Regions from separate parts of the Enterococcus salsurae genome, predicted to be linked through region 2. Evidence: a T-box and tRNA genes for the amino acid it is inferred to sense, from the RefSeq annotation. Region 2 holds a T-box; the other holds one or more tRNA genes.
What was found. A T-box is a leader RNA that pairs with one kind of tRNA and senses whether it is charged. The one in region 2 lies ahead of serS (serine--tRNA ligase), so its partner is inferred to be a tRNA-Ser.

Region 1 (15,579 bases), on a different contig from region 2:
GTCAACTTTGTCGACCCGCAGCAACAGATTTTAGGCGTAGGGTATCTAGGAGAACAAAACAAAGGCTTGGGCTGGGTATTGGCATTTGAAGAGACTGTCATCAATCAAGCGTTCTTTGAAGGCCGGTTTGCAAAAGCCAAAGGGAAGCGCAGCAGCTACTATCAAGATGACACCACGACAGCATTTCGCGTGTTCAATGGCGAAGGGGATCAAGTTGGTGGTCTGACGATTGATCTTTATGCGACCTATGCCGTTTTTTCATGGTACAACCAGACCCTCTATCAGCATAAGCAGGAAATCGTTGCAGCTTTTCAACAGATCTTTCCTGAAATTATCGGCGCAGCCGAAAAAATTCGTTTTACCGCAGATTTGCCTGAGTCGCAATGGTTATTTGGAGAAACAGCACCGGAACCGTTATTGGTATTGGAAAATGGCATTGCCTATGCGACCTACTTGAATGAAGGCTTGATGACTGGTATTTTTTTGGATCAAAAAGAAGTGCGCGGCCAACTTGTGGATGGTTTAGTTAATGGGAAAACACTATTGAATATGTTCAGTTATACCGGTGCCTTTTCTGTGGCAGCAGCCATGGGGGGCGCCAGTCAAACAACCAGTGTTGATTTGGCGAAACGAAGCCTAGAGAAGACACGAGAACAATTTAGCGTCAATGGGATCGATCCAGAAACGCAAAAAATCCATGTGATGGACGTCTTTGGTTATTTTCAATATGCCAAGAAGAAACATCTGCGATTTGATGCAATCGTGTTGGATCCGCCAAGTTTTGCCCGCAACAAAAAGAAAGTTTTTTCTGTAGCCAAGAATTATGGGGAGCTGGTAACTGACAGCTTAGCGATCTTAGCAAATGATGGGCTATTGATCGCTTCAACGAATGCAGCCAATTTACCGATTGGCAAGTTTCAAGAATTGATCGAGGACGCACTGAACGACGCACACGTGTCCTTTGACTGTTTGCATACTTACCGTTTACCAAGCGATTTTGCAGTCGATCGCCATTTTAATGAAGGCAATTATCTAAAAGTATTCTTTTATCAAATCCATAAGGAGTGAAATAGATGACAATAGAAATTCCGACAACTGAAAACGGCAAACAGCCCTTGATATGTGTGCCGTTGATTGGCACTACAAATGAAGAAATCATCAAAGAAGCATTGGCAGCACAAGAATCTCATGCAGATGTCGTTGAATGGCGTGTTGATCATTACAAACATGCAGCAGATGTACAGGCAGTTTTAGATGTGCTCTCTCATATTCGCACAACGCTGAAATCAAAAGTCTTATTGTTCACGTTTCGAACGCTGGAAGAAGGTGGCCAGCGGCCATATTCATTGACCCAATACAAAATACTTTGCAAGGCAGCAGCGGAATCCGGCTTGATTGATTGGATCGATATTGAATTGGAAAAAGCGGAATTTCTAGGTCGACAGTTTATAAAAGAAATCAAAGCAGCCAAAGTCAAATTGATTTTAAGCAATCATGATTTTGAAGGAACACCAGAAGATGCGGTCTTGATTTTGCGGATTGGTATCATGAATCAGTTTGGCGCAGATATCGGCAAGTTAGCGATGATGCCGAATCAAATACAAGATGTCTTGCGTTTAATGGGGATCATCACGAAGGCCCGCGGCTTTAATCAATTGCCTTTAGCGATTATGTCCATGGGAGATTTAGGCAAAATCAGCCGTGTCAGCGGCTCATTGACCGGCTCAGTGTTTACCTTTGCTTCTTTAGGCGAGGCATCAGCACCAGGTCAAATTCCCGTGGAACACATGCAAAGTTACTTAGATGAATTTGAGATCAAAATGGAATCATAGAGATAGAAGGGACATTATGGCAAAAAAGAGTCAAAAAACCAATGCGATTCGATTGGTGGAGCAACGTAAAATCAACTATCAAGAATATACCTATGCATGGTCTGAGGACCATTTAGATGCAACAACCGTAGCTGAACAATTGGATACACCACAAGCCATCTACAAAACGTTAGTGGCAGTTGGCAACAAGACGGGCCCTTTGGTGGCAGTAATTCCAGGAAATGCGGCTTTGGATTTAAAGAAAATAGCAAAAGTCAGTCAAAATAAAAAAGTCGAGATGCTTCATGTCAAAGAATTAGAAGAAACCACCGGTTACATTCGTGGAGGCTGTTCACCGATCGGTATGAAAAAATTATTTCCGACATTTGTTGATGCAAGTGCGGAGAATCTGAAGGAAATCATTATTTCCGCAGGCAAACGCGGATTACAGATGGGCCTTGCACCAGAGGATCTCTTGGTGTTGACAAAAGCCCAGTTTGTCGATATTTTGGCAGCTGAATAAGCAAAAAGCGCAAACCAAGTCGTCTTGGTTTGCGCTTTTTGTCGTCTGGCATCAGTCCGCCACGTTTAGATCAAAGACCTCAATATTTTCTAAGCCACCATAAAATGCATACCACGGTGTGGCATATTGTGTCAAAATGGCATTCAACTCTTCCACATTTTCTTTGCCTTTGGTATCTAACCATTCAATCAGCGCATCTGCCCCTTGTTTGCCATAGATGTCAACACTATCTCGCCAAGTGGCACGCCCCCCTAAGATGCCGGAGAATGTGGCGCCATGTTGTCCAGCAAAAATGAGTTCCTCTCGAAAGACATTTGCCGGCACACCTGCACTCAAATAGATAAATGGACGAGTGGCCGCTTCACTGGCTTCTTTAAAGTAGTTAGCCGCTTCTTCTTGCGTGTAGACTGCTTCTAAACCTTCTTTTTGATAGCCTTCAACCAAGTTGAATTGCACAGGTACCTCGACTTTCAAAATATCGATATGGTATTGGTCTTTGGTCAATTCTTGGATCGTCCGTATCACCTTGCTTGGCTTGATTTTGGCAAATGCTGGCGATATAGGATCTGTGATCTCATCATCATACACGATGGGCTCGACAAATAATGGAATATCAGCAGCTTGCGCTTCAGTGCCCAAACGTTCTAGGAAAGCATGTTTTATGTCCAATATTTCTTGTGGTTCATCAGGATTGTAGTAAACCAATACTTTCGCAGCATCCGCCCCTTTTTTGACTAGGCGTTGTAAAGATTCATTTGGTAAAATCTCAGGTAATCTGCCTGGCGTGTTGACATCATAGCCTGTTTTTTCATAAGACAAAATCAATCCAGCCTGCGGGTTTTTCGCTTCGATGCCCATAAATCCATATTCTTCATCAAGCAGAATACTACTGACATACTTGGTTAACTCTTGTGAAACCAACTTTTTGTATTCGTAGATATGATCCATTGTGAAGTTGTCAGGTCCCGTAGCAGCCTTCATCATTTTTTTCATGGAACCTCTTTGGTCGATCGCCAACGCGGCAATCACACCATCTGCATTGGCTAATTTTTGCATTTTGTCAAATTTTCCTCTGGACATTCGTTTCATGGCAATCACACTCCGTTATTTAGTTAGCTTAAGTGTACGCCTTCTGCAGAGAAACACCAACTGATACGCAAAAAGAGCCAGCCGTAAAGACTGGCTCAAGGAGCTAACGAAAGAATGAACTAATAGGCAAAATAACTAGCGGTTTCTGCGGCGTTCTTTCCAGAAACATGACCAGTACAAAAAGCTGCCGTAATATTGAAGCCACCTGTGTAGCCATTGATATCGATCAATTCGCCAGCAAAATATAGTCCATTGATTTTTTTGCTTTCCATTGTTTTGGGATTGATTTCTTTCAGATGGATCCCACCACCGGTAACAAATGATTTTTCAATGGGGAAAGTGCGGATGATATTGATCTCAAAACCTTTCATCAAGCCCGCAAGATCTGTCAATTCCTCCAGAGAAGTTTTTTCAGCAATTTTGTCCATCAAGCCGAGCCTTTCAATAAAGAAGCGCATCAAACGCTCTGGCAAGAACCCGCTTAGCGCGTTGTTGAGTTGTTTTTTCGATTGGGCGGCATCGTGAAGTTCTGTTGCTAAAGCAGTTACGCTGCGTTGTGGATAGCTATCTACAACAACGGACACAGGACCGTCTTTCAATGCGGTATTAACGAAGGAAGAACAGCGCAAAGCCGCAGGTCCAGAAACACCGAAATGGGTAAACAGCAAGTCCATCGTGTGGGTGACGACTGGTTTTCTTTTGGCATTCAAGACGGTCAAATCGATGTCTTGCAAAGAGATACCTTGTAAGGTTCTTTCAAGGATAAAATCATCTTCGGAGATCAAAGGCGATTCCGTGGGATAGAGTGGGGTGATCGTATGGCCCACTTTTTTGGCCATTGTATAGCCATCACCTGTGGAACCAGTGGATGGATAGGTCTTTCCGCCTGTTGTTAAGATCACGCTTGGTGCAGTGTACTCGTCTAGCTCTGTTCGGACACCTTGGATCTGTTGGCCATCGTGCAGTAGTTTCGTAACGACAGTATTGGTCAGTAGCGTCACACGCTGGTCATTGATTGCTGTGTGCAAGGCCTCCACAATGGTTTTCGATTTATTTGTGACGGGAAACATTCTGCCATGGTCTTCTTCTTTCAGCACGACCCCCAAATCATTGAAGAATGTCATCACATCAAAATTATTAAACTGAGAAAAGGTACTATAAAGAAATTTGCCATTCCCAGGAATATGTGCCACTAGGTCATCAACAGGACGATTATTGGTGACATTACAACGACCACCACCAGTGAGTAAAAGTTTTTTACCGATTTTTTTATTTTTTTCTATCAACAACACGCGTGCCCCTTGTTGCGCCGCCGTGATGGCAGCCATCATGCCGCTGGTCCCAGCACCTACAACGATGACATCGTAGTTTTTATTCATCATTTTCACCTCTGTTGCATTGTAACATATCCCATACAACTGCAGTAGAGCAAGCATCTTAAAAGGAATTGAAAAAAAATTCTGACAATTCGAAAAAAAAGCGTGCAATTTCTGAAATTTTCTATAAAATAGAGAATATCTTAAAGGAGGTAATGCACTATGACAAAAGCTTCAGCATATGTTCAAGACATTCAAACGAAAATCCATGATAGAGACCAGTACCAAACGGAATTTCTGCAAGCAGTAGATGAATTCTTACCGACAATTGTTCCTTTTTTGGAGGAGCATCCAGAATATATTGAATCAAATGTGCTAGGGTTGTTGACTGAACCAGAACGCTTTATCCAGTTCCGTGTTCCTTGGCAAGATGACCAAGGAAACTGGCAAGTCAATCGCGGCTACCGCATTCAATTCAACTCTGCCATGGGACCTTACAAAGGCGGATTACGTTTCCATCCAAGTGTCAATTTGAGTATTTTGAAGTTTTTGGCGTTCGAGCAAATCTTCAAGAACAGTTTAACTGGTTTACCCATCGGTGGTGGGAAAGGTGGAAGTGATTTCGACCCTAAAGGCAAATCTGATGCTGAAGTCATGCGTTTTTGCCAAAGCTTTATGACCGAATTATCGAAACATATTGGCCCAGACTTAGATGTTCCGGCGGGGGATATTGGGGTTGGCGGCCGTGAGATTGGCTACTTATTCGGTGCGTACAAACGATTAAAACAATATGATGCCGGCGTATTAACCGGTAAACCTCTAGATTTCTGGGGCAGCAAGAACCGGACGGAAGCAACAGGGTATGGCGCAGTCTATTTTGTCAAACATCTCTTGAAGGACTTAGACGAAGATTTCTCTGGCAAAAAAGCCATCGTTTCTGGTAGTGGGAATGTCGCTATCTATGCCATCGAAAAATTACAAGAATTAGGTGCGATCCCTGTGACATGTTCTGATTCATCAGGCTTCATTTATGACAAAGAAGGCATCGATCTGGCTTTACTGAAAGAATTGAAAGAAGTCAAAAGGGAACGCCTAACAGCCTATGCTGAGGCACGTCCTTCTGCAGAATACCACGAAGGCGCATCTGTCTGGGACTTTGATACAGAAGCGGAATTGGCTTTTCCATGTGCAACGCAAAATGAAATCAATTTGGAGCAAGCAAAAAGAGCGAAGAAAAATGGTGTGAGAGTCGTGTCAGAAGGCGCAAATATGCCCAGTGTGCTAGAAGCGGCAGAATATTTCATCGAAGAAGGCATCTACTATTGCCCAGGTAAAGCAGCCAATGCGGGTGGCGTAGCCGTATCTGCATTAGAAATGAGCCAAAACTCTCAACGATTGCAGTGGGAGAAAGCAGAAGTGGATGAAAAATTAGACGATATCATGAAAAATATTTATGAATCTTGCCGTGATACTGCTGAAAAATTTGATCAAAAAAATAATTTCATGCTGGGTGCCAACGTGGCAGGGTTTGAAAAGGTTGCTAAAGCAATGTTTGCCCAAGGACTTGTCTAAAAATACCTAACAGGCGATATATTAGGAATTACTTGAAAAAACTTGAAAAAAAACGTAAAGTAGATACTGTATGAAAAACTATTTTTTCAAGGAGGACAAATCATGTCACACATCAAATTTGACTATTCAAAAGTAGCACCTTTCGTCAATGAATACGAATTGGGTTACATGCAAAGTCAAGTCACAGCAGCAGACAAACAATTAAGAGAAGGAACAGGCGCAGGAAGTGACTTTTTAGGTTGGATCGATCTACCTAAAAATTATGATAAAGATGAATTTGCACGAATCAAAAAAGCAGCAGAAAAAATTCAATCAGATTCTGACGTTTTAGTTGTTATCGGAATTGGCGGTTCATATTTAGGTGCCAAAGCGGCAATCGATTTCTTGAATCATTCTTTCTATAACTTAGTTGGCAAAGAAGAACGTAAAGCACCGCAAATCTTCTTCGCTGGAAATTCAATCTCATCTACGTACTTGGCAGATTTGATCGATATCATTGGCGAACGTGATTTCTCAGTGAACGTGATTTCTAAATCAGGTACAACGACTGAACCTGCAATCGCCTTTCGTGTCTTCAAAGAACGTTTGATCGAGAAGTATGGTAAAGAAGAAGCCAACAAACGGATCTATGCAACGACGGATAAAGCCAAAGGTGCTGTAAAAGTTGAAGCTGATGCGGAAAACTGGGAAACATTCGTGATTCCCGATGATATTGGTGGACGTTTCTCTGTCTTAACAGCTGTTGGGTTATTGCCAATCGCCGCTACAGGTGCTGACATCGATGCGTTGATGCAAGGGGCTGCTGATGCAAGTGATGCGTATGCGACAGATGACCTTGAAAAAAATGAAGCATATCAGTACGCAGCTATGCGTAATATCCTTTACCGTAAAGGCAAAGTAACTGAATTATTGATCAACTACGAACCAGGCATGCAATATTTCTCTGAATGGTGGAAACAATTGTTCGGCGAATCAGAAGGAAAAGACCAAAAAGGCATTTACCCTTCAAGCGCCAATTTTTCAACTGACTTGCACTCTCTTGGTCAATATATCCAAGAAGGCCGTCGCAATATCTTCGAAACAGTCGTAAAAGTTGAAAAACCACGCAAATCAATCACGATCCCAACCCAAGAAGCTGATCTAGATGGATTAGGCTACTTACAAGGTAAAGAAGTTGATTTCGTCAATACAAAAGCGTTTGAAGGTACGTTATTGGCCCATACTGATGGCGATGTACCAAATCTTTTGGTGAAGATCCCTACGATGGATGCCTACACTTTAGGCTATACAATGTACTTCTTTGAAATTGCCGTTGCAATCTCAGGATACTTGAATGGCGTCAATCCATTTGACCAACCAGGCGTAGAAGCTTACAAGAAAAACATGTTTGCTTTACTTGGCAAACCAGGTTTTGAAGATCTTGCCAAAGAATTGAACGAACGTCTATAAGCGTCAAGACTCATCAAAGTCCCTGTCATCCAATTTTCTGGATGGCAGGGTCTTTTTTATTTCAAGCAGACAGTAGACGGCATTATGGCATGCATCAATGGTTTTCTTTTAAGCCGAAAAGCAATGCAGCTGACAATAACAAAATGACGAATGTTTGAATCATAGGCATGATCATCACTCCCTCATTGATTTTCTCTAGTGTAATACGAAAAGTCAGGACAGGCACGAACAGGGTTGAGAGAACGAGCGAACGAATTTGTCATCTAAAAGTGAGATAAAAACAGCGGAATAAAAAAATACTTTTTTTGTTTAAAAAGCGTTTTCATTCGCTTGTTTATTTGTTATGATAGCCTTAAGAAAAATGATTGTTTGAGGTGAGTATATGGAACAGATCAATATTGGACAAACCTATCGTTGTCAACCGGTGGGTACGAAAAAACACGTAGAAGGCACAATAGAGAAGTTATATCTGAATACAGCGCTGATTATTGTCACGGCTTGTGAAGAAGAAGACAAAGAGTGGGTATTTGAGTGCAATCATCGAATGATCGTGACTTTTAATAACATACACGCTGCGATCCATGCAGCATAATAAAAGCTGTTGATGCGATCGTACATCAACAGCTTTTTCCATTTAGCCAACCCCGATCACAAAGTTCAGCAGTTTATCTGAATAGGTCATCTCATCCATGTCGACATTCACTTCTTGATTCAATAGACCCATCTGATCAGTAATGATCCCATCTACCCCGTAGAAACGCATCCGACTAATATCATCTGTGTCAATCGGCGTCCAGACAAAGACCTCCTTGTCATCCGCTTTGGCAGAGGCGATGAAATTACGGTTGATCGTACTGAATTCCATTGTCAAAAAATCAGCGCTGGTAATAGGCGGTCCAACGATATTGAAAGGCATGATATAGCCAGTCACCAATTCTGGTGCTTGTGTTTTCAATTCTTCCACGACATTGTACGTCAGACTTTGCATGATATGTCCATTCGTGATCAAGTCTTCTTGGTATTGTGCTAAGAAGTTTTGGACAAGGGTATCGACTTCTTTTTTTTGTGTTTTGATCTCAACCAATAGTTTTTGATCCAGTTGATTAGCTAGTGCCAGATACGCATCAAAGGTTGGAATCTCAGCGGTTTCCCCGTTTTCTGAAACAGTTAACGATTGCGCGTAGGCTAGCGTCGATTGCTCCGGTTTTCCTTTGGCACCTGTCAATGTCGGAAAAGTAAAATCATGGTAAACGATAAAGGCACCATCACTCGTTTGCTGGACATCCATTTCCACGTAATCGGGATGATACGTTTCACTTGTGAAACGCAACGCTTCAAGGGAATTTTGAACGCCTTGCCCATTACTGACCCCACGATGAGAAATCGTGAGGGGTTTGGCACTCGCTGCTGAAGTCAGGTAGTTCATATTGTACAAACTCACACCTACACCAAAAAGGACGGTTATAAAGGTAAATAAGAATCCTTCTACCCCTAAAAATGTTTTGGAAGCCATCGGTTCTTGAATAAAGCTAGCCGGAATAGCCGGCAAAAATCCTTCATCATCCATAAAATCGACAATAATGTAGAAAATAGCCACCGTCGACAGAATGATATTCAGCAACAGAATAAACTGTAAGAAAGTCATAATAAAAACGGCGCTATATAAAGATGAGGTTGGGAAAAAATTTTCGATCAACGCTTGCAGTCCAATCAGCAAGCTGAAACCAATGGAAGAAAGCAAGAGAATACTGCCCCCGATAAAAACAAACTGACCAACGATTGCAAAGAAGCGGCGTTTAGTCACTTGCAGACTTTCCTTGATTGCTAGACGAAAAGGCAAATCCCTTAAAATCATTTCCGGTAAAGCAAAAATGACGCGGATCCCAAGATAGATCAGCAACACATAGATCAGTAAGACAGCACCAATAATGAGTACACGATTGGCAAAAATGAAATCCATAATAAAAGCCGGAATTTTGATTTTTGCCAATAAATCAGAATTGAAACTCAATCCGCCAATCGGCAATACCAGCAAGAAATAGAACAAGAAAAACAAAAACGTCATTGGTCTTAATTTTCTTATCTGCAACAAGGTCATCCGCAACAATTGTTTCAAGCTGATCGGTTGCTGTTTCTTAATGAAGTAAACACTCAGCAACAGAAAAGTGAATTCAAAGAATACCGCAACTAAAATCAAAAGTAAAATCACGGTCAAAGAGAACAACACCATCGGATGCTCAGTAAAGATACTCCCAACATTGTCAAATGACAAATAAGTGAAACCGCCGCGTTTCAGTACGAATTTCGTTGATGCCGATAGAATAGGGATCACCAAAAATAAAAGGGCCCCATGCATCAAGAGCACATCACGAAAATAAGCATCACTAGATTTTAGAAAATCCCATGTATTGATCAAACTGTTTTTTAAATAGTTCATATGCCTCATCCTAACAAAAAGTTGTTGTCAATTAGTATATAACAAATGGAAATAAAAAAGAACCAACTGCCAGAGAAGTCATCAACAAGCCCATAACAAGTTAGGTACTTGCGAGAGTTCCTCACAGTTGATTCGTAAAAAAGGGTAGGAGATCAATCAACCACCCAATAAACCTGTCAAGAATGTACCACCATAGATCAATGCCATGCTATACAAGAAAATAGAGATCGGTTTTGCTAATAGAATGATCAAGGTAAATTTTTTCAAAGAAATATTGGTCAAACCAGCCATCAAACAAAGTGCATCGTCCGGTGCGACAGGTAGGAAGATCGCGACAGCAAAGAGTTTTTCAAAGCGGCTTTGGTTGTCTAACCAGCCAATATATTTGTTGTAAGTTTTGTCACTGATCATGCTGAGAATAAATGGCTTACCATATCGCCGACCTAGCAAAAAGATAATGACTGAACCGATACAGATACCTACATAGTTATAAACAAAGCCCATATATGGGCCAAAGATCAAGACACCAGCTGCACTGGAGATTCCGCCAGGAATGATCGGTATGACGACTTGCAAGATTTGTAAACAGATAAAAATGATGGGTCCTAAGATCACAGAGTGTCCGACCAATCCCCTCAATGCATTGATGTCTTTAAACACACCTAGATTGATAAAATAAATGGACAAAGCAATCGATAAACCTAACCCGATGATTGAGATCATATTAATAATTCGACGAGAAGTTGCAACACTCACAGGACTTCATCTCCTTTATGTTTCATTAATTTCACTATACTGGGTGGAAACGAAAAAAGCCAGTAAAAGAAATGACATTCATCAAACAGTTTTGTAAGTTCTGTCTTGATTATAGAAGAATCCTTGTAAAATTGCATTGTACTAAAGTCTGAAATAATAAAAAATTATGATTTGAAACCGTTTCGTACTCAAAATCATCCTTTTCAACGGCTTATTATTTATTGAATAAGCGTTTCATTTGCCAATGCATGATCGACTTTTCTACAACATTTGTCATCATAAATCCCCCGGCGATCGCGCCTGCTGTGATCACAACGATCATCAGATTTTCCAAACCAACAAAATTGTCGCCTAAGGCAAATTCTCGCACCGCTTTATATGCTGGACCACCCGGTACTAAAGGGACTAAGCTAGGAATGTTAAAAATGATCATCGGCATTTTCTTTCGTCTAGAGAAAAAGATACTGACACAACCAACCGCAAATGCAGCCAAAAAGTTCGCGCTGCCGATACCATAACCCTGTTGCTGCAATCCCCAATAAATCAACCAGCCAATCATGCCAGCTGCACCAGTGGCAATCAATGCCCGTTTCGGGATGTTTGTCAGCACACCGAACGCAACAGTACTGAAAAAACTAAAAGCTATATGGATCAAAATCGTCATGAGATTCCTCCTAACAAAGTAAAGATCGTAGCAATCCCAACACCGATCGCCGCCGCAGTGAAGATTGCTTCCGTTCCTCGTGCCATGCCACTGATCAGATGCCCGGCTAGAATATCACGAAATGAATTGGTGATCGCCACGCCGGGAACCAAAGGCATGACAGCCCCAATGATCAAGTTGTCGACATTGACTGCGACCTGAAAATGGACCGCCAAGATCGACAAACTGCCAATCACCAATGACGCACAAAACATATCTAAAAAGCGGATGTCAATGCGTTTTTTGACCCAAATGGCAATCATAAATCCGATACTGCCAATCAAAAATGTCGGCAAAAAATCAATCCAGCCACCGCCGAAAATGATCATCAACGTACTGCTGACGACGCCTGCACTAAGGACCTGCAAGGGGAAAGAAAAACTCGGCGTGGTGCTGTTGACTGCTTTAAGCGCGTGATGCAATTCGATCAGTGAAAGCGATTTGGCCGCATATTCTCGCGACAAGCGATTGACAGCAACGATTTTTTCTAGATTGATCACACGGTCATGTACATTCTCCACTTGCGCGTAATGGCTGCTGCGCAAGCCCATGAAAATCCCAGTTGCCGTCACGTAACTAATGCTGTCAGCTTCACCGGCATTCGCCGCAATTCGATTCATTGTGTCCTCTACACGGTACACTTCTGAGCCATTTTCCATCATGATTTTCCCTGCTAACAAGCAAGTTTCTAATAGCAACTCTTTTGATTCCACCATCGGCATACTCCTTTGCTGCGCTTTTGTGCGCTTAGCATATATCTTCCTAAGTGTACAATTTCTTCTGCTTATGAACAAGAATGAATAGACAAACTTTTTAAACATAACATTGGGAACAAGTTTCTCCTAGATTTGTTTATATGTTTCTATTGATTCATTTGCATCTTTTTGTCAGAATAATAAATAAGATAACTAGTGGTGTGTTTCATTTTAAATTTTCTTTATTCTCATGTACAATTGAATAAAGAGTAAAAGGGGGATTTTTTTGATGCGAAGGAAGGTCTATACAAGAGAGCACATTTTGAAGGCCGCGTACGAATTGATCAACAAAGAAGGATTCGGTAATTTCACGGCGCGAAACATCGCGAAACACATGGGCATTTCTACCCAACCCATATACTTAGAGTTCAACAATATGCAAGACTTGAAGAACACGTTAGTAGAGGCTGTTTTCAAAGATTTATCAGAAAATGTTTTCCCCGTTGTTAGAACTGGAGATAAGCTTGTTGATTTAGGTTTGAACTATATTCATTTCGCTCAAGAAAAACATAACCTTTATATCGCCCTTTTTATCGATGATTATGGCGGTGGGGAAATGATGCATGAATTTTCATCAAACTATTTCAAATCACTGATTCTATCAGAACCGAAGTACAATGATCTTGCTGAAGATACCATAGAAGCGTTGCATAATGGTGTCTGGATCGTTGTGACAGGGATCGCTTCGCTGATGTCGGCTGGGATCATTGCACCGTCAGAAGATCAAATCATCAAAGTGATCAATGAAACGTTTCAAGGTGTTTTAGCCAAAACAGATACATATATTTTTAATCAGGCATAAATGAAGGAGAGATAACCGTTATCAACCTTGTTTTAGGAAGATTGAGAACGGTTTTTCTGCGTTTTGAAGCAATAGATAGGTCCAGGGGATTTTTTGAATTTATCCTTGACATTTTTAAAAAAAATAGCGAAAATAACTGTTATGGAGAGTTGGCAGAGTGGTAATGCAGCGGACTCGAAATCCGCCGACCCGGTTCATCCCGGCGCGCAGGTTCAAATCCTGTACTCTCCTTACGCAATATATGAAAAGAAACCAGCGAGGTATAAGAATTACTTATGCCGCGCTGGTTTCTTTATGTTGATATTTAATAAAAATGGCCTTCAATCAGAGAACATGGCGTCTTTCTATACTTATTTTTTTAAAAAAGCTGCTAGTAAAAACAATAGTGCAGGCAACCAGAAAAATTTCATGCTTATCCCTAGAATAAAGAAGGTAATGGCTACAGCAAAAAATGTTTTGTCAGCATCCTTATATGTATGGAATTTCATGATGCACCTCCGAATGTGTGCTATGATAGATAGAAGAAATGGCGCAAATAGCATGCCGCTTCTGTTTAATATATTTTACGATAACCTAGGAGGGATCACAATGGCTGAATACGAAAAAGATTATATTATGCGTGTCACCAAAACGGCGGTCAAAGGGTTGAATGTATTTTTGAAAGCAGATTCTGTGGATGCAATTATGCATGTAGATGAAGCCCAGACAGGACAGAAGAAAGAAAAAGCGTCGGCCAAAGCGGATGGATCCGCGGTGAAAGATCATGATGAAAAAGCGGAAAATTGAATAATACGTCCATAAAACACAAGAAAGCACCTGCTAATCAGTTTAGCGAGGTGCTTTCAGTACGAATCGGTTTCCTTCATTTGGATGAACTCCTTATGCAGTTTTATTCAATTCTTGTACAGCTTGTTCGATCGTAATACCTGTCGCAAAGTGATTCGCATTTTTCTTGTCAAAGACAATAAATAGATTCAACTTTGTATCAAGGGTTACCCGATATTGCATATCTGTGTTATAGAATGTCATTTGTCATTCTCCTTTCTTAATCGTTGAAACGAAAGGCAACGGTTAGTTGATAACGAAATTCCATTATCAGAATAGCACCTTTTTTTGATTTCGTCCAATAAAAACTGGATAAGACCAGTAATGATAAATAATTTCTTAAGAATTGCACAGATGTTTTTGTATTTCCAGATAACAGTTTTGTAAGGTGAGAACCCCGACGATCAAGCAAAAGATTGCTGTACGAGCATTCTTTTGCTTTTTATTTTTAGTGTAAATTTAAATTATTGCTATAATATAAAAAAACAACTATAAAGAACAGAATTTTGTGGTATGATATATCTTGACTGTAATGAAAATGTAATATGAAAACGGAAGTGAAAATATGTGCGGTATAGTTGGTTTTGTAAATACGAAAAAAGGTAAAGAGCCAATCATTCAAGAGATGATGGAGCGAATCATTCATCGCGGACCGAGTAGTGCGGGTCAATTTGTGGATGATCACGTTGCTTTAGGCTTTCGCAGATTGTCGATCATTGATTTGGCGGGTGGTTCCCAGCCAATTTTTAATGAAGATGGCAGCAAAGTGATTATTTTCAATGGAGAAATATATAATTTTCAATCGTTAAGGAAAGACTTGATTGCTGCAGGACACATTTTTTCGACGCATGCGGATACGGAAGTGGTTCTCCACGGATATGAAGAGTGGGGAACAGAAGTCTTGCAAAAACTGCGAGGGATGTTTGCCTTTGCCATCTGGGATCATGAGAAAAAAGAATTGTTTGGTGCCCGCGATCATTTTGGGATCAAACCGTATTACTTTGCGCAAATGAATGACACATTTATGTTTGGCTCAGAGATCAAAAGTTTTCTGCCTCATCCAGATTTTGACAAAGTACTCAATAAAGCGGCGTTAAAACCGTATTTGACTTTCCAATACTCACCCTTAAATGGTGAAACCTTCTTTAAAGGCGTGCATCGTTTACAAGAGGGGCATTACTTTATCTATAATCGTCACGGGTTGTCGATACAAGAATATTGGGATGTCGACTTTACGAAGAAACAATCTTTTTCGAGAGAAGAATGGGTCGAAAAAATTGATCAAGCCGTCCAATCCTCCATCGATGTGCATACGATCAGTGACGTGGAAGTGGGATCGTTTCTATCCAGTGGAGTGGACTCCAGTTATGTTGCGTCTGTCTTGCGCCCAGCACGCACCTTCTCCATTGGTTTTGATGACAAAACGTACAATGAAGCGATCGAAGCACGAAAACTAACGGAACAGCTGAATTTGACGAATACAGCAGCTGTGATCAATGGTGAAATGTCTTTCGACGCATTTCCCTTGATTCAGTATCATT
Region 2 (15,579 bases):
CAACTTTTATATCATATCAGAGTGACAAGTGATTGTCAACACTTTTTATAAAATTTTTTTGAATCGTTGTTTTGCAACAACGTGTCGGCTGCCTTAGCAACTTAATCATAATAACAAATGATTTGTTATTTGTCAACAACTTTTTTTAATTAATTTGTTGTCATATCAACAACGATCAATCAATTTATTTTTGCGACTTCGTTATAATATCATCTGTTCTGTTGTGCGTCAACCTTTTTTTCAAAAAAGTTTTTTGAATGTATTAGTTATTTGGCACATGTAATAATATACCAACTTTCATTCCATTCGTCAACCCTAAAACGCTTGATAGAACAACGTTTCTAGATAGTGCGTTTCCAAAGGTATTGGATGCTTATTTCTTTATTTTTGTTCGTTAATTCATTCAAATCACTCATTTCATCCAAACATTGTTCGTGTTTTCTTTTCTGCTTCTCTCGAATTCCTATCATTCTTATAAATTTAAGTCCGAATTTGTTCATTTTGTTGATTATTTGCTAAAATAGAGAAAAGAATATTGTTCCTAGGAGGATACGTATGAAGATATTGGTAGCAGATGATGATAAAGAGATTGTTGAACTATTAAGTATTTATTTACACAACGAAGGATATGAAGCTGTCAAGGCATATGATGGTAAAGAAGCTTTGTCCAAAATTCGTACCACTGCTGAGATCGAACTTCTTATATTGGATATCATGATGCCAGAAATGGATGGCATGCAAGTAGTCAAAGAATTGCGCAAGGAATCGCAAATCCCAATTATCATGTTAACTGCCAAAACAACTGACATGGATAAGATTCGCGGGTTGGTTGCTGGTGCGGATGATTATGTGACAAAACCCTTCAATCCTTTAGAAGTCATGGCTCGTGTGAAATCATTACTAAGAAGGACCAAAATGCAGACCCCTTCAAACCAACCGGAAATATTAGAAGTTAGTTCACTGATCATCAACCGTGACTCTCATGAGGTCAAAACGATCGATGGCAATGAGATCCAACTGACCGCATTAGAATTTGGTATCTTATATTTACTTGCCTCCCACCCTAACCGCGTATTCAGTGCTGATGAGATTTTTGAACGCGTGTGGAAACAAGAGAGCGTTGTTTCTGCGAAAACCGTCATGGTCCATGTAAGTCACCTGAGAGATAAAATCGAAGAAGCAACTGATGGAGAAAAAGTCATTCAAACTGTGTGGGGAGTTGGCTACAAAATAGATGCGAAGTAAACCAGTCGAAAAAAAGAAACGTATTACACTAACTTCTAAAGAAATCAGCGAGCTTTTTGCTGAAGGCATCATTACTGTTGTTCTTTTACTTCTATTAAATGTCGCAATTATTGTCGTTGGTACTTCGGTGCGCGAAAATTCGCCGCTTTTAGTAGAAGCCATCTATGAATCGAAGACAGCATTTACTGATGCATTCAATACTGATATTTTCAGAAGCGGTCGAAATTTTATTCTTCCCTTGTTCTTCCTATTGGATGTTATCGTTTTGTATTGGCGCTTGATCCGTCGTTACCATCAAATGCAGTTACGGCATATTATCAGTGAACTGCATTATATTGCTGAAGGTAATTATGATCATCGCATCCCTTTTGAACTGCGTGGAGATCTTAATCGGGTAGTATCAAATATCAATGTACTCGTTGACAGTACAGTAGCCGCCATTCAAGATGAACGACGAATTGAGCAATCAAAGGATGAACTGATCACGAATGTGAGCCACGATATTCGAACACCACTGACATCAATCATTGGCTACTTGGGATTGATCGAGGATCGGCAGTATCACTCTGAGGAAGAGCTATTAAAATATACGCATACAGCTTATGTGAAAGCCAAACAAATGAAATCACTGGTGGACGACTTGTTCGAGTACACGAAGGTACGACAACCAAGTGTTCCTATTAACTTAGTTCCTTTTGATATGGCCCAATTTGTCGAACAGCTTGCAGCAGACTTCGAGTTAGAAGCCACACGCAAAGGAATCAAGATTGAAACCTATACACGACCAGACCATATTGAAATGGATGGAGATACCGAAAAGCTTGTCCGTGTATTCAATAATCTCCTCTCCAATGCGTTGAAGTATGGTAAAGGCGCCGACACGATCCGTATGGAAGTTGAAAAAGTTGGTACCGAAGCAATTCTAACTGTAAAAAACAATGGTCAAATGATTCCTAAGCAAGCACTAGATTCACTTTTTGATCGCTTCTATCGAGTTGAAGAATCACGCTCCCAAGAAACAGGTGGTACTGGCTTAGGCTTGGCCATTGCACAAAGTATCGTTGCGCTTCATGGTGGCTATATCTATGCAAAATCAACGCCAGAATGGACCTCCTTCATTATTCACTTACCATTGAAACGTAACAACCTTGCAGCAACACAGAACTACGGTTGACGAAAGCCCTATTTTTCGTTATGCTATGATAAATAATATAAAACACAGAACCTAGTATATTCATATCCTATCCAGAGAGCTGATGGTTGGTGAGAATCAGTGATGAGATGAATAGAATCCAGTTCTTTGATGTGTATTTTTCGAAAGAAAAATCGTCGGCTCACGATACGAGTATCAAGGGCAGCAACAGCTGAACTTGGGTGGTACCGCGAATGGTTATTTCGTCCCAAGCAACAAGGGATAGGAATAACCATTTTTTGTATACAAAAAAGGAGGATACAAACATGTTAGATGTAAAAATGATTCGTCAAAATTTTGAAACTGTCCAACAAAAACTAGCAACAAGAGGTGTAAAAGCAGAAGTGCTTGAACAGTTCTTGTCACTTGATGAACAACGCAGACAGCAATTGGTCAAAACAGAAGAATTGAAAAAAATGCGCAATGACATTTCAGCTGAGATTGCCACTTTGAAACGCGCCAAAGCAGATGCAGCAGATAAAATCATGCAAATGAAAGAAGTCGGTACTCAAATCAAAGAATTGGATGAATCGATTGGTCAGATCGACGAAGAAATCAAACATATTGCAACGACATTGCCTAATTTGCCAAATGAGTCTGTACCTGTTGGGAAAGATGAAGCGGACAATGTAGAAGTGCGTCGTTGGTCAACGCCAAAAAATTACGATTTTGAGCCTAAACCGCATTGGGAGATTGCTGAAGATCTGGGTATTTTAGACTTCGAACGAGGCGCTAAAGTTTCAGGCAGCAGATTTGTTTACTACAAAGGACTGGGTGCCCGCTTAGAACGCGCATTGTACAACTTCATGTTGGACCAACATGTATATGAACATGGCTATACAGAAATGATGACGCCTTACATCGTCAATAGCCAATCAATGTTTGGCACAGGACAATTTCCTAAATTCAAAGAAGATGTTTTCCAACTAGCAGATACTGATTTGACATTGATTCCAACAGCAGAAGTGCCATTGACAAACTATTACAATGGTGAAATATTAGATGGCGCCCAACTCCCTATTTATTTCACAGCATTAAGCCCATCTTTCCGTTCAGAGGCTGGTAGTGCTGGTCGTGATACGCGCGGTTTGATACGTTTACATCAATTCAACAAAGTTGAAATGGTCAAATTTAGTGACGCGCAACATTCTTATGAAGAATTAGAAAAAATGACCAGCAACGCTGAGGACATTCTCCAAAAATTAAACTTACCTTATCGTGTCATGGCATTATGCACGGGAGATATGGGTTTTTCAGCAGCGAAAACATATGATTTAGAAGTCTGGATCCCCGCACAAGATACTTATCGCGAAATCAGTTCTTGTTCAAACTGCGAAGATTTTCAAGCACGACGTGCCATGATCCGTTACCGTGAGGCTGATGGAAAAATTCAATATATGCATACCTTGAATGGTTCTGGTTTAGCAGTCGGTCGTACCGTCGCTGCTGTTCTAGAAAATAATCAAAACGAAGATGGCAGTGTAACGATCCCAGACGTGCTTGTTCCTTACATGGGTGGTTTGACCAAAATCGAAAAAGCATAACAGCTTGCTATGACTACCTGTTACGTAGTCATAGTTTTTTTTGACCTTTTTCTTCTTTTTCCCCATCTCATAAAGAGCTCTATATAACAACATGCGTTTTTTTTAGATAATATAATTAGAAAAAAGCAACGTTTCTTTAAATATAATAAGAATAAGTTCGTGACCATTGTGCTAATGTTACAGTTATGTTACGGTTAGTTTACTTTATGATGATAGATGAAGGGAGTACGTCAAATGTCTGATAAAGAGTCTTATGCTCGCCGGAGTGATTTGCATAAAAAACAAATAGATCCATCATTTGAACATACAAAAAGGAATCATGATGTATTAAATTCAAGAGAACCTGAGAGATTACCAATCTCAGATAAGTCAAAAAACTTGACTTCAAATCAGAAGAAAACGCCTTATGGAAAATATATTCTTGGTTTGATCACATTATTAGTCATAGTGATTATTGCAACAGCAGGCTATATAGCCTATACGCTGCAACAACAAGAAAAAGAAGCCAAAGCAAAATTTGAAACAGCCGCTAGTGGTTTACTCGACAGTATTTCTGAAGAACAAGCACAGAGCGGATTAGCCAATCAAAGTCAGATTCTAGCCAATGGGGAACGAAAAGAAATCATTTACCATCCAAAAGATGACAGTACCAGCCCAATCAGTGATGCCACAAGTAAATTAACAGCGATGGTTGAAGAATTGGGAAAGAAACATTCTGAAAATGAAGTGGTCACGATTGCACAAATAAAATCCAAGTCTATTTCATCCAATGTATCTATTTATTCATTGCAAGCTGATAGCTATGTCTGGAACCGTGAAACTGGCAAATTCCAAGAACCAGATTCGGTCACAGAATCTTCTATCTATGTTTCAGAAAAAACAAATGCTGAATTGACCCTCAAAGATTTGATTCCTGATGAAGCGAGTCTCCTGGGTGTACAACAAGTCATCCAACAAAAAATACTGGAACAAGCTGACGATCCAAATAAAATTATTGATGCCGTTCTAAATATGGATCGAATTACTTTTGATTCAAAAATGACCTATGATCCTAAGCAATTGACCCTTGAGTTACCTGAAAATCAAACAGGTGTAGACAAAATCACACTGGACTATAAAGATATTGCTGCTTTTATCGATACAGATTTGGTTGATTCAGGAAGTGTCAAAGATGCTTTACCTGTTCTAGATGAAAATAAAAAATATGTTGCACTGACTTTCGATGATGGACCAAATGATTCTTCTACTCTAGACTTACTAGACATTTTGAACCAAAACGATGTGAAAGCGACTTTCTTTATGCTGGGTCAAATGGTAGAACAATATCCAGATTCAGCGAAGAAAATTGCTGAATCTGGTCATGAAATAGCCAGCCATTCTTATTCTCACCCTCAGTTGAACACATTGTCCACTGATGATTTAAAAGATGAAATCTTTAAAACAGACAAAACCATTTTCAAAGCCACTGGTAGTCTACCAAGAAATTTACGCCCGCCTTATGGCGCAATCGATCAGAAAAGTGCTGAAACGATTGGTATGCCGATTATTCAATGGGATATTGACTCACAGGATTGGAAGTCAAAAGATCCTGGGAAAATCAATGCTGTCGTTAAACAAAATGTTTTTAACGGCGCCATTATCTTGATTCATGACATTCATCCAGAATCTGTTAAATCCGTACCCGGAATCATCAGAATGTTGAAAGATGAAGGATATACTTTTGTAACAGTTGATCAATTATTGGCTGGTAAACAAAAACCATTACATCAATACTTTGGGATGTCTGACGAACGTGTCGTTGAATAAGCAAAATCACAAAAAACCGCTGATCAAATAAATCAGCGGCTTTTTTCTATTATAGATTATACACATTCGTAGCAAAGATTTGGACGAGTAATGTAGCTACCGCATGAGGTGACATCTCTGGAAAATCTTTCAGCCATCGTTCAATCAATCCTATTGATCCGCAAACGAAATAGCTTAAACATAGCTCCAACTCCGCTGTTGACGCATGTGTAAAGTATAATTGAAATCTTTTGAATGTCTCTGGTCGGATCTCAGTTAACAAAAGGTTCAATAAATGACTGTTGTTCAACAAAATCAAATGTGTCGTACTTGGGTTCTCATATAATAGCTTTAATAATTTAGCAAGCCATAGATCGAGAGATAAATCTTCCTTTTGGAGATTATCCGCAATTTCATGGACCAATTCTTCTTCGATTTCTTCAAGTAATGCAGCTGTATCCTTATAATATTTATAAAAAGTGCCCCGATTGATATCCGCCCGCTCAGAAATTTCTTTGATCGTTATCTTGGTGAAGTCTTTTTCTAATAATAAATCTTGAAACGCCTGTCTAATCACTTTCTTTGAATACAAGGTGCGACGATTTCCCGCTACTCCAGCCATCTGATACTCCTTTCACTTCAACAGATTCCTTCCATTTGTTTATTTCATAACATTATCATAAGCATTGAGGATTGCTCTCGCTTTTCTTTATTAGTATACTAACACCATGTGATTAAATCAACACGTGTTTAATAAATGGAGGATTTTTAATGAGTTATGTTGAAGTAAAGAATGAATGCAAAAGATATCAGATGGGTGAAACGACGATTACTGCCAACGATCACCTTTCATTTTCAATCGAGGAAGGCGAATTAGTGGTGATATTAGGCCCCAGCGGAGCAGGGAAATCAACTGTCTTAAATATTTTAGGTGGAATGGACTCTCCGGATGAAGGACAAATCATTATTGATCAAGTCGACATCGCCCAATTCTCGGACAAACAATTGACAGAATACCGTCGGAAAGACGTTGGTTTTGTATTTCAGTTTTACAATTTGGTGCCGAATCTGACTGCCAAAGAAAATATCGAGCTCGCAACAGAGGTCTCCTCTAATGCACTTGATCCAGATGAAGTATTGGCTCAAGTTGGATTGGAAAATCGAAAAAATAATTTTCCCGCCCAACTTTCCGGTGGTGAGCAGCAACGGGTTTCTATCGCAAGAGCCTTAGCAAAGAATCCGAAATTGCTGCTCTGTGACGAACCCACGGGCGCTTTGGATTTTGAAACAGGTAAACAAGTATTAAAACTCTTGCAAAATGCTAGTCGCCAAAATGGCAATACCGTATTGATCATCACCCATAACAGTGCCATCGCACCAATCGCTGATCGTGTGATCCATATCAATGATGCTACTGTACGTTCAATTGAAGAAAATAAACAGCCGATCTCAATTGATGATATCGTTTGGTAGGAGAATCCGATGAAAAATAAGACCTATTTAAAAGCCAGTTTTCGTGAGATCAGCCAATCAAAAGGCCGCTTTATTGCCATTACCTTGATTATTTTTCTTGGTACTTTTCTTTTCGTCGGCGTTAAGGCAACAGGCCCGATTTTAAATCATTCAGCAAGCGCCTATGTCGATGGACAGCAATTAGCAGATCTACAAGTCACTTCCACGATGGGCCTGACAGATGAGGACATTGCTCTTGCAGAAAAATCTGATGCACAAGTTGAATCTGCTTATCAGTTCTATGCTGCAGTAAACAGTGATGAAGTTGTGCAAGTCAATTCTTACAACAAAGACCACACATTGAATCAGCTGCTGATCAAAGAAGGCCATCTGCCTAAAAATAAAGATGAAATCCTGTTAGACACAGAAGCCAAAAACTACGGCTACCAATTGGGCGATACCTATACGTTTGATCAGACAGAAACCTTATCGCAAGAAAGTTACACGATCGTTGGTTTTGCTGATTCGCCCATGTATATCAGTGTTGCAGAGCGTGGCTATGCCAATGTAGGCAGCGGCGTTGTATCCTACTTTGCCTATATACCTGAAGACACATTTATGATGGATGTCAAATCGATTCTTTACTTCTCCTTTGATGATGTCCAATCCTTGGAAACCTATTCGGATGCATATGAAGAGAAAATGGACAACCATCAAGAAACGATTGAAGCACTTTTTGCTGATCGACCGCAAACGCGGTTGGCTGAAATCAAAGCAGAAGCCATGGAAGATATTACGCCTGCGCAAGACGAGTTGACGGACAATCAGACCAAACTGGATGATGCACAAGAGCAGCTTGATGCTGCTAAGGAACAGCTTGCCACTCAAAAAGAGGCACTAAGTCAATTGCCGCAAGCGCAACAAGCAGCGCTAACAACTGAAGTCACTGCTGGCGAAGCGGAATTGACACAACAGCAAGAAACACTTGATGCACAACAAGAACAACTAGACGACGCACAACAGACGATAAACGATAACCTAGCAGACTTAGATGCGTTAGAAGAACCGACCTATCTATATAATCAACGGAAAGACAATCCAGGGTTCCAAGAATATGGCGGTTTATCTGATCGAATTGCAGCTATCGCCAATGTCTTTCCAGTATTCTTCTTCTTTATAGCTGCATTGATCACCTTTACGACATTGTCGCGAATGGTGGAAGAAAATAGAAAAGAAATTGGCACCTTGAAAGCATTGGGTTACGGAAAAGCAGAAATTTCAATCAAATATTTGATTTATGCTTTACTCTCTTCAGCGATTGGCATCCTCAGCGGCGCCGTTCTGGGCACTGAGTTGTTGCCGCGCTTGATTTATTTCTTATCGAGTGATCGTTATCTATTAGATGGGATTCGCGTTTATTATGTCTGGTCCCCCATCATTTTAGCCGCTAGTGCCTTTTTGATTGCCGCGCTTGGTGCTTGCCTGTTTGTTTTGATCAAGGAATTACGGGAAAAACCTGCCCAATTATTACAAGTACGCGCACCTAAACCTGGGAAACGCATTTTCTTAGAACGTATCACCCCATTGTGGTCACGTCTAAGTTTTAATCAAAAAGTCAGTTTTCGGAATATTTTCCGTTACAAATCACGTATGGTGATGGCAATCATCGGCATTGCAGGTTGTACCGGATTGATGGTCGCTGGTGTCGGGTTAAAGGATTCTTTGGGTTCAGTGACCAGCAAACAATTTGGACCGATCACCGATTATCAAGCAGTTGTTACACTCACCGACAGCAAAGAGGCCACATTGAAAAAAGCCGAAGCTGCGCTCGGTAAAGATACGGGCGTAACAGATACTTTAGCTGTCAACAGTGAGAATATTGAAATTCGTCCTGAAAACCAAGGCAAGCAAAGTTTGACGTTGATGGTTCCTGCCGACAATGATACTTTCACAGACTATGTACATTTGACCTCATTGGAGGGTAACGCGTTATCGTTGAATGACAATGGTGCGGTTTTAACCATGAAATATGCCGAACTTTATGATATCAACGTAGGTGATAGCCTGACTTTCTATACAAGTGATCAAGAATCTTTTACTGTAAAAATCAGCGGGATTGCTGAGAACTACTTAGGAAATTCTTTGTACCTTTCGCAAGAAACCTATGAAGCAATCACTGACAGCGACTTTACGCCAAATACATTATTGCTCAAGAGTGATACAATGAATCAAAAGCAAGAAGAAAACCTCTCTACCGCGTTATTGGAAACCGATAGCGTGAAGAACACGACGTTTTTATCTACCCAAATCAATACACAAAATGAATCCATGGGCAATCTGGACTCTATTGTCTTGATATTGGTAGTATTATCTGGAGCATTAGCCTTTGTTGTGTTGTACAACTTAACAAATATTAATGTTTCCGAACGGATTCGCGAGTTGTCGACCATCAAAGTCCTTGGTTTTTACAACAAGGAAGTCACTATGTATATCGTTCGCGAAAATATTGTCTTTACTTTGTTTGGTATTTTGGCAGGTTATGCTGTGGGATACTTCTTGACCGACTTTATTCTTATGCAAGCATCAATGGAAAACATGGTCTTTCCTCTTGTGATCAATTGGCCAGCGTATGCTTTAGCAGGCGGCATGACGATTCTTTTTACTGTCATCGTGATGTTCGTTACGCATATAAAGTTGACCCATGTCAATATGATCGATGCATTGAAATCGAATGAATAAAAATTGGTTCTTATGGTCTAAATGAGTGTACTATTAAAAAAGACATCTGTTCCTCGCTTCGTTGAGCGAAGGAATAGATGTCTTTTTGAATGTTTCACGTGAAAACTATTATGATTTAACGGAGTAATTAGGTGCTTCTTTCGTGATTTGAACATCATGCGGATGTGATTCTTTCAGTCCATTGCCACTCATTTGGATAAATTGAGCTTCATCACGTAATTGCTGTAGATTAGCTGCACCAACATAGCCCATTCCTGATTTTAATCCACCGATCATTTGGAAGATAATATCAGAAACACTGCCTTTGTATGCGACACGTCCTTCAATGCCTTCTGGAACCAATTTATTGGCCTCATTGACACCACCTTGGAAATAACGATCACTCGACCCTTTTTCCATTGCACCTAATGAACCCATGCCACGATACGTCTTGAAACGACGGCCTTGATAAATTTCAAATTCACCTGGTGATTCATCCGTACCCGCTAACATGCTGCCTAACATCACTGCATGACCACCAGCTGCTAATGCTTTGACGATATCACCTGAATACTTGATGCCGCCATCTGCAATAATCGCTTTGCCATATTGACGGGCAACAGAAGCTGCATCATAGATAGCTGTCAATTGGGGTACGCCTACACCAGCAACGACCCGTGTTGTACAAATTGATCCTGGGCCAATACCAACCTTGACAACATCGACGCCTGCATCATAGAGTGCCTTTGTCCCCTCAGCAGTTGCTACGTTTCCAGCAATCAACGTTGCTTCAGGGAATTGATTGCGAATTTCTGAGATTTTGCGCAATACACCGGCACTGTGTCCATGGGCTGTATCAATCACGATCGCATCAGCACCAGCGTCTAACAATGCTTGCGCCCGTTCAAAGGTATCGCTAGTCACACCGACAGCTGCGGCTACGAGAAGACGACCATGGGTATCTTTAGCAGCATGTGGGAATTCAATCACTTTTTCGATATCTTTGATGGTGATCAAACCACTTAGACGGCCTTCTTCATCAACGATTGGTAATTTTTCGATTTTGTGTTGTTGCAGGATTTTTTCAGCATCTTTCAGTGACGTACCCACAGGGGCAGTGATCAATTTTTCTTTGGTCATCACATCATCGATCGCCATCGTATAATCAGTTACAAAGCGCATATCGCGGTTGGTAATAATACCCACAAGTTTGCGGTTTTCCATAGTTTCAACGATCGGTACACCGCTAATACGGTATTTGCTCATCAAATGTTCCGCATCAGCTACTAGATGGCTTGGCGTTAAGAAGAATGGATCAATGATTACGCCACTTTCTGAACGTTTCACTTTCCGGACTTCATCTGCTTGGGCAGCAATACTCATATTTTTATGAATCACGCCTAACCCACCTTGGCGAGCCATAGAAATAGCCATTTTACTATCAGTTACTGTATCCATACTGGCACTCATGATTGGTATATTCAGCGTAATATTGGGGGCAAGCTGCACACGCATATCCACATCATTTGGCAATACGTGACTTTCAGCAGGAATCAATAGGACATCATCGAACGTTAACCCTTTTTTTACAAATTTGGTTTCCCAGTTGGACATTTTTGTAACCACTCCTTAAAATTTTTAGGTATTTTAAAAAAAATAGCAAAATTTTTTTCATAAGTCAACCATTCGGACAGTTTTCTTATTTATCGTTAGTAAATGGGTCAGAAATTCTCATAATCACAGAGAATTCTCTTTGAAAGTTTTTGTCCAAGTGTTTGCTATCTTCTCCACCAGTAGATTGGATAGAAAAACAGTCAGAAAATCTTTTAAAGAAATTTCTGACTGTAGCAGCTGATGCTGTGCTCTATTGAAGAATCTTTTTTATACTACTGTTTTATTTTCTCGCATAAAGAGTGTCGCACCAATAGCCCCGATCACGACAACGATACCTGCGACATAACATATATGGGTCAATCCGCTATCGAACGCTTGAACAACAGTCTTTTGTAATTCAGCAGCAAAAGGTGCTTGGTTCACTGTGTCCGAAAACGCAATTTCATGACCAGAAAACGGACCCGCACTAACCAAACTATCCGTTAATTTGATTGGTAAGTTCATATTATCTGCCTGGGCATTGACAACTTCTGCATAACGATTTGCCTCAACTAGTCCTAGGATCACCACGCCAAAGCTGGTACCAAACTGACGGAAAACATTTAATAATCCTGAAGCCATATCCATTTCTTGTGGTGCAACGCCTTCTAAACCTGCTGAATTCAGCAATGGGTTGACGATACCGTTGGCAATACCGATCATCACTAATGTCGGCCATAGTTGGGCATAGCCCATTGTCGGTGACAGTTGACCAATCAAGAACAAGAAGCCTCCTCCGCTGATCAACAGTCCTGCAGCAATCATCCACTTTTTCGCAAACTTGTTGCCCAAAATACCAACAACAGGTCCTAAGATCAACGACCACACTGAAAGTGCCAGTTGACGGACGCCTGTATCAAAAGCAGACCAGCCAATGTAATTTTGCATCAGAACGGTTAAATACGTATTAAATGCATAAATGCCTGAGCCTAAAGCAAATGCCACAATAACTGAGCCAACAAAATTGATATTTTTGAACATTTTTAAATTCATCATTGGGTCTTTGACTTTTGCTTCTGTAATGATGAACAAAATCAAAAAAATGATCGCTAACGCCAACCAGCCACCGACTCTTAGATCTGTCCATGCCCAGTCAACATTGGTTTCCTTTTGAATCAACCCGTAAATGGCGCTAAACAACGCCGCAGTTGAAAGAACCATCCCGAGCAGATCAATCTTTTCGTCTCGGCCATAACTGGGGGTTTCATCAACAAAACGTATGGTCATCAAGACGGCGATGATCCCGATCGGCAAATTAATAAAGAAAATCGATTCCCAGCCAAAGGCATCCACCAATAGACCACCAACTAATGGGCCAGAAGCAGAAGACAAACCAATAACTGAACCCAAAATCCCTAAAGCTAATCCTCGCTGTTTTCCTTCAAAGTTAGAAGCAACCAGTGCCATTGATAAAGACATCATGCCCGCACCGCCGACAGCTTGGATACCGCGACCAATATCCAGTATCAGCAAAGATGGAGCGAAACCATTCAAGACAGAAGCTGCGATAAAGATCACCAAACTACCTAAGAAAATCTTTTTTCGTCCATACATATCTCCTAGTTTAGATACAACCAATAAGGTAACTGCAAAAACTAGTGTATAGGCATTTAATACCCATTGTAGTTGCGTAAAAGGTGCATCAAAGGCCTTTTGCATCGTAGGCAATGCTACATTCACGACTGTTACATCCAAAAGTCCCATAAAAACACCTAACGACAAGGCAATTAATGAAAACCATTTTTTTGACGTTTTTTCCATAATGATTCAACACTCCTATATATTCATTCAGTTGCTTTTCGCTGTTCGATCTGTTGCTTGATCCACGAAAGTTTTGTTTGCGCCAATTGGATATCAAGATCATAAGCTGACACAATCACATCGAAACGAGCTGCTTGCTCAGGATATGTTTCCCGATGATCTTGCATATCAAGTTGCGCTTGTTGATAAAATAAAAGATCACTTTCGATAAATGCCTGAAAGTCAGTCAAGATTTTTAATTGAATCGAAACAGACACACTATTTAACGAACGTAATTTGAAATGGATCATATCGTTTCGTTTGGCATCAGAAGGAATATCCGCTCGCATCAATTCGGCAAAACGGCTAGTACCCGCTGGGGTGATATGCCATAACTTCGTATTCCGCACATCTTGCAGATTTTTAGACATAATCAATCCTTCTTTTTCTAACTTCTCTAAAGATGGATACAACACACCGCTTGACACTTTACGCATCGGTTGTAAAGCGGAACCAACGATTTTTTGCAGCTTATAGCCGGTTTTATCCCCGCCAACCAGGGAGCCCAACAATAATAAATCGTACATGATTGCCTCCTTTGCAATTTTTCATATCAGTCTTTTAGACCTATTGACTTGCTTATTATAGGTCTTTTAGATATATTGTCAAGCAAAAAAAATCAGTTGGCTCTCTTTTTATAAGAGAACCAACTGATTCACTGATCAGCCTCTTGGGACTGATAAGCTGCTGATAATGTTGTATTTACGTTTCAAGTAATATTTAGCCGCCAATGCCACTGCGCCGATCACGGCTTCGATGACGGGATCTACTTGTGGATTAAATGGTGCTGGTATCATCGCAGAAAGAGAAATCGCAACGATCCATAGTAAAAATGCCCCAACTAAAATCAGAATGATTTTCCACATTTTAGGTCGCTTGCTTTTATCTGCGCCTGGTCGTTCATATTGATACATATACTTATACATCAAATAGAACACCCAGCCAGCTAAAATCGCCATCAAGAACAACGTCAACAGACCATATGGCTGTGCTTGTCCGCGAGTAAAGACGCCCATGACACCCAACATCAAGCCAAAGATACCTAATATCAACAGAGTGTTGTCTAGCCACATCAGAAATGGTCCTGATTCTTTTTGCTCAACGGGTTTATTGATGATTGCCTCTGTTCTTTCGGATACTGTACCAAACAATTGTCGCGCTGTTTTGCCGCCTTTTTGTTCCTGTACAAGGATCGGTAACATATCATGTAAGGCAATTGTTTTTTCTTCCTCAGAAAGATTGGCTGCTTCTAGTGATTTTTTTAAATCAAAAATATATTGTTGATTGCGTTTTGTTAATTGTTGTTCTAATTCACGATTTTCGGAAACATAATTTCGCAGAGTTTCTGGTTCCATGAATTGATTCTCCCTTCTGCGCGTTTTCTTCACAATGGACATTTTACCACAAAATCCCTAGGAAGAAAGCCCTTTATACGTTAAAACGGAACAACATGACATCGCCATCTTGCACGATGTATTCTTTCCCTTCTAAACGAACACGACCGGCTTCTTTCGCTGCATGCATCGTGCCATATTGGTTCAAGTCTTCAAAGGAAACAGTTTCCGCACGGATGAACCCTTTCTCGAAGTCTGTATGAATGATGCCGGCAGCTTGTGGGGCTTTGATTCCTTTACGGAATGTCCAAGCACGAACTTCTTGCTCACCAGCTGTAAAGTACGTAGCCAGGCCTAGTAGGTCATAGGCAGCCCGAATCAATTGGTCCAAACCTGACTCTTCAATGCCTAGCGCTTCTAAGAAATCTGCTTTGTCTTCTTCTTCCAGTTCAGCGATCTCTTCTTCAGCACGTGCGCTGATCACAATGACTTCCGCATTTTCACTATTGGCGAAATCTTTGACTGTATTGACATAGTCATTGCCTTCGAAATCGGCCACATCATCTTCAGCGACGTTGGCTACATAAAGAACGGGTTTAGTCGTCAGCAGAAACAAGCTTTTGACGATCCGTTGTTCTTCTTCAGTAAATTCAATCGAACGAGCAGAAACGCCTTCTTCTAATACAGGTTTGATTTTGTCCAATACTGCCAATTCAGCTACGGCATCTTTATCTTTCGTTTTAGCAATTTTGGCTACCCGTGTGTAACGTTTATTGACTGATTCCAAATCAGCTAAAACCAATTCTAAATTGATGGTCTCGATATCGGCGATCGGATCAACACGGCCTTCCACATG

Region 1: it encodes a tRNA-Ser, which carries the amino acid that the T-box ahead of serS (serine--tRNA ligase) is inferred to sense. The anticodon was not compared.

What each region holds. Positions count from the first base shown of each region.
Region 1 covers NZ_BAAHWY010000001.1:17,147-32,725, reverse strand. The annotation lists gene ACYVRS_RS00150 (class I SAM-dependent rRNA methyltransferase) at 1-1,068, shown strand, start outside; gene aroD (type I 3-dehydroquinate dehydratase) at 1,074-1,832, shown strand; gene ybaK (Cys-tRNA(Pro) deacylase) at 1,849-2,334, shown strand; gene ACYVRS_RS00135 (tagatose 1,6-diphosphate aldolase) at 2,386-3,423, opposite strand; gene ACYVRS_RS00130 (BaiN/RdsA family NAD(P)/FAD-dependent oxidoreductase) at 3,543-4,802, opposite strand; gene gdhA (NADP-specific glutamate dehydrogenase) at 4,962-6,311, shown strand; gene ACYVRS_RS00120 (glucose-6-phosphate isomerase) at 6,414-7,760, shown strand; gene ACYVRS_RS00115 (hypothetical protein) at 8,143-8,352, shown strand; gene ACYVRS_RS00110 (glycerophosphoryl diester phosphodiesterase membrane domain-containing protein) at 8,395-10,197, opposite strand; gene ACYVRS_RS00105 (TVP38/TMEM64 family protein) at 10,354-10,953, opposite strand; gene ACYVRS_RS00100 (threonine/serine exporter family protein) at 11,168-11,617, opposite strand; gene ACYVRS_RS00095 (threonine/serine exporter family protein) at 11,614-12,372, opposite strand; gene ACYVRS_RS00090 (TetR/AcrR family transcriptional regulator) at 12,641-13,213, shown strand; tRNA gene ACYVRS_RS00085 (tRNA-Ser) at 13,357-13,444, shown strand; gene ACYVRS_RS00080 (hypothetical protein) at 13,802-13,999, shown strand; gene ACYVRS_RS00075 (hypothetical protein) at 14,093-14,242, opposite strand; gene asnB (asparagine synthase (glutamine-hydrolyzing)) at 14,604-15,579, shown strand, end outside.
Region 2 covers NZ_BAAHWY010000006.1:245-15,823, forward strand. The annotation lists gene croR (response regulator transcription factor CroR) at 556-1,245, shown strand; gene ACYVRS_RS13365 (sensor histidine kinase) at 1,235-2,419, shown strand; T-box leader at 2,452-2,651, shown strand; gene serS (serine--tRNA ligase) at 2,704-3,981, shown strand; gene ACYVRS_RS13375 (polysaccharide deacetylase family protein) at 4,216-5,787, shown strand; gene ACYVRS_RS13380 (TetR/AcrR family transcriptional regulator) at 5,837-6,388, opposite strand; gene ACYVRS_RS13385 (ABC transporter ATP-binding protein) at 6,538-7,239, shown strand; gene ACYVRS_RS13390 (FtsX-like permease family protein) at 7,249-9,957, shown strand; gene guaB (IMP dehydrogenase) at 10,066-11,550, opposite strand; gene ACYVRS_RS13400 (MFS transporter) at 11,818-13,350, opposite strand; gene ACYVRS_RS13405 (PadR family transcriptional regulator) at 13,374-13,916, opposite strand; gene ACYVRS_RS13410 (DUF1129 domain-containing protein) at 14,052-14,744, opposite strand; gene ychF (redox-regulated ATPase YchF) at 14,818-15,579, opposite strand, start outside.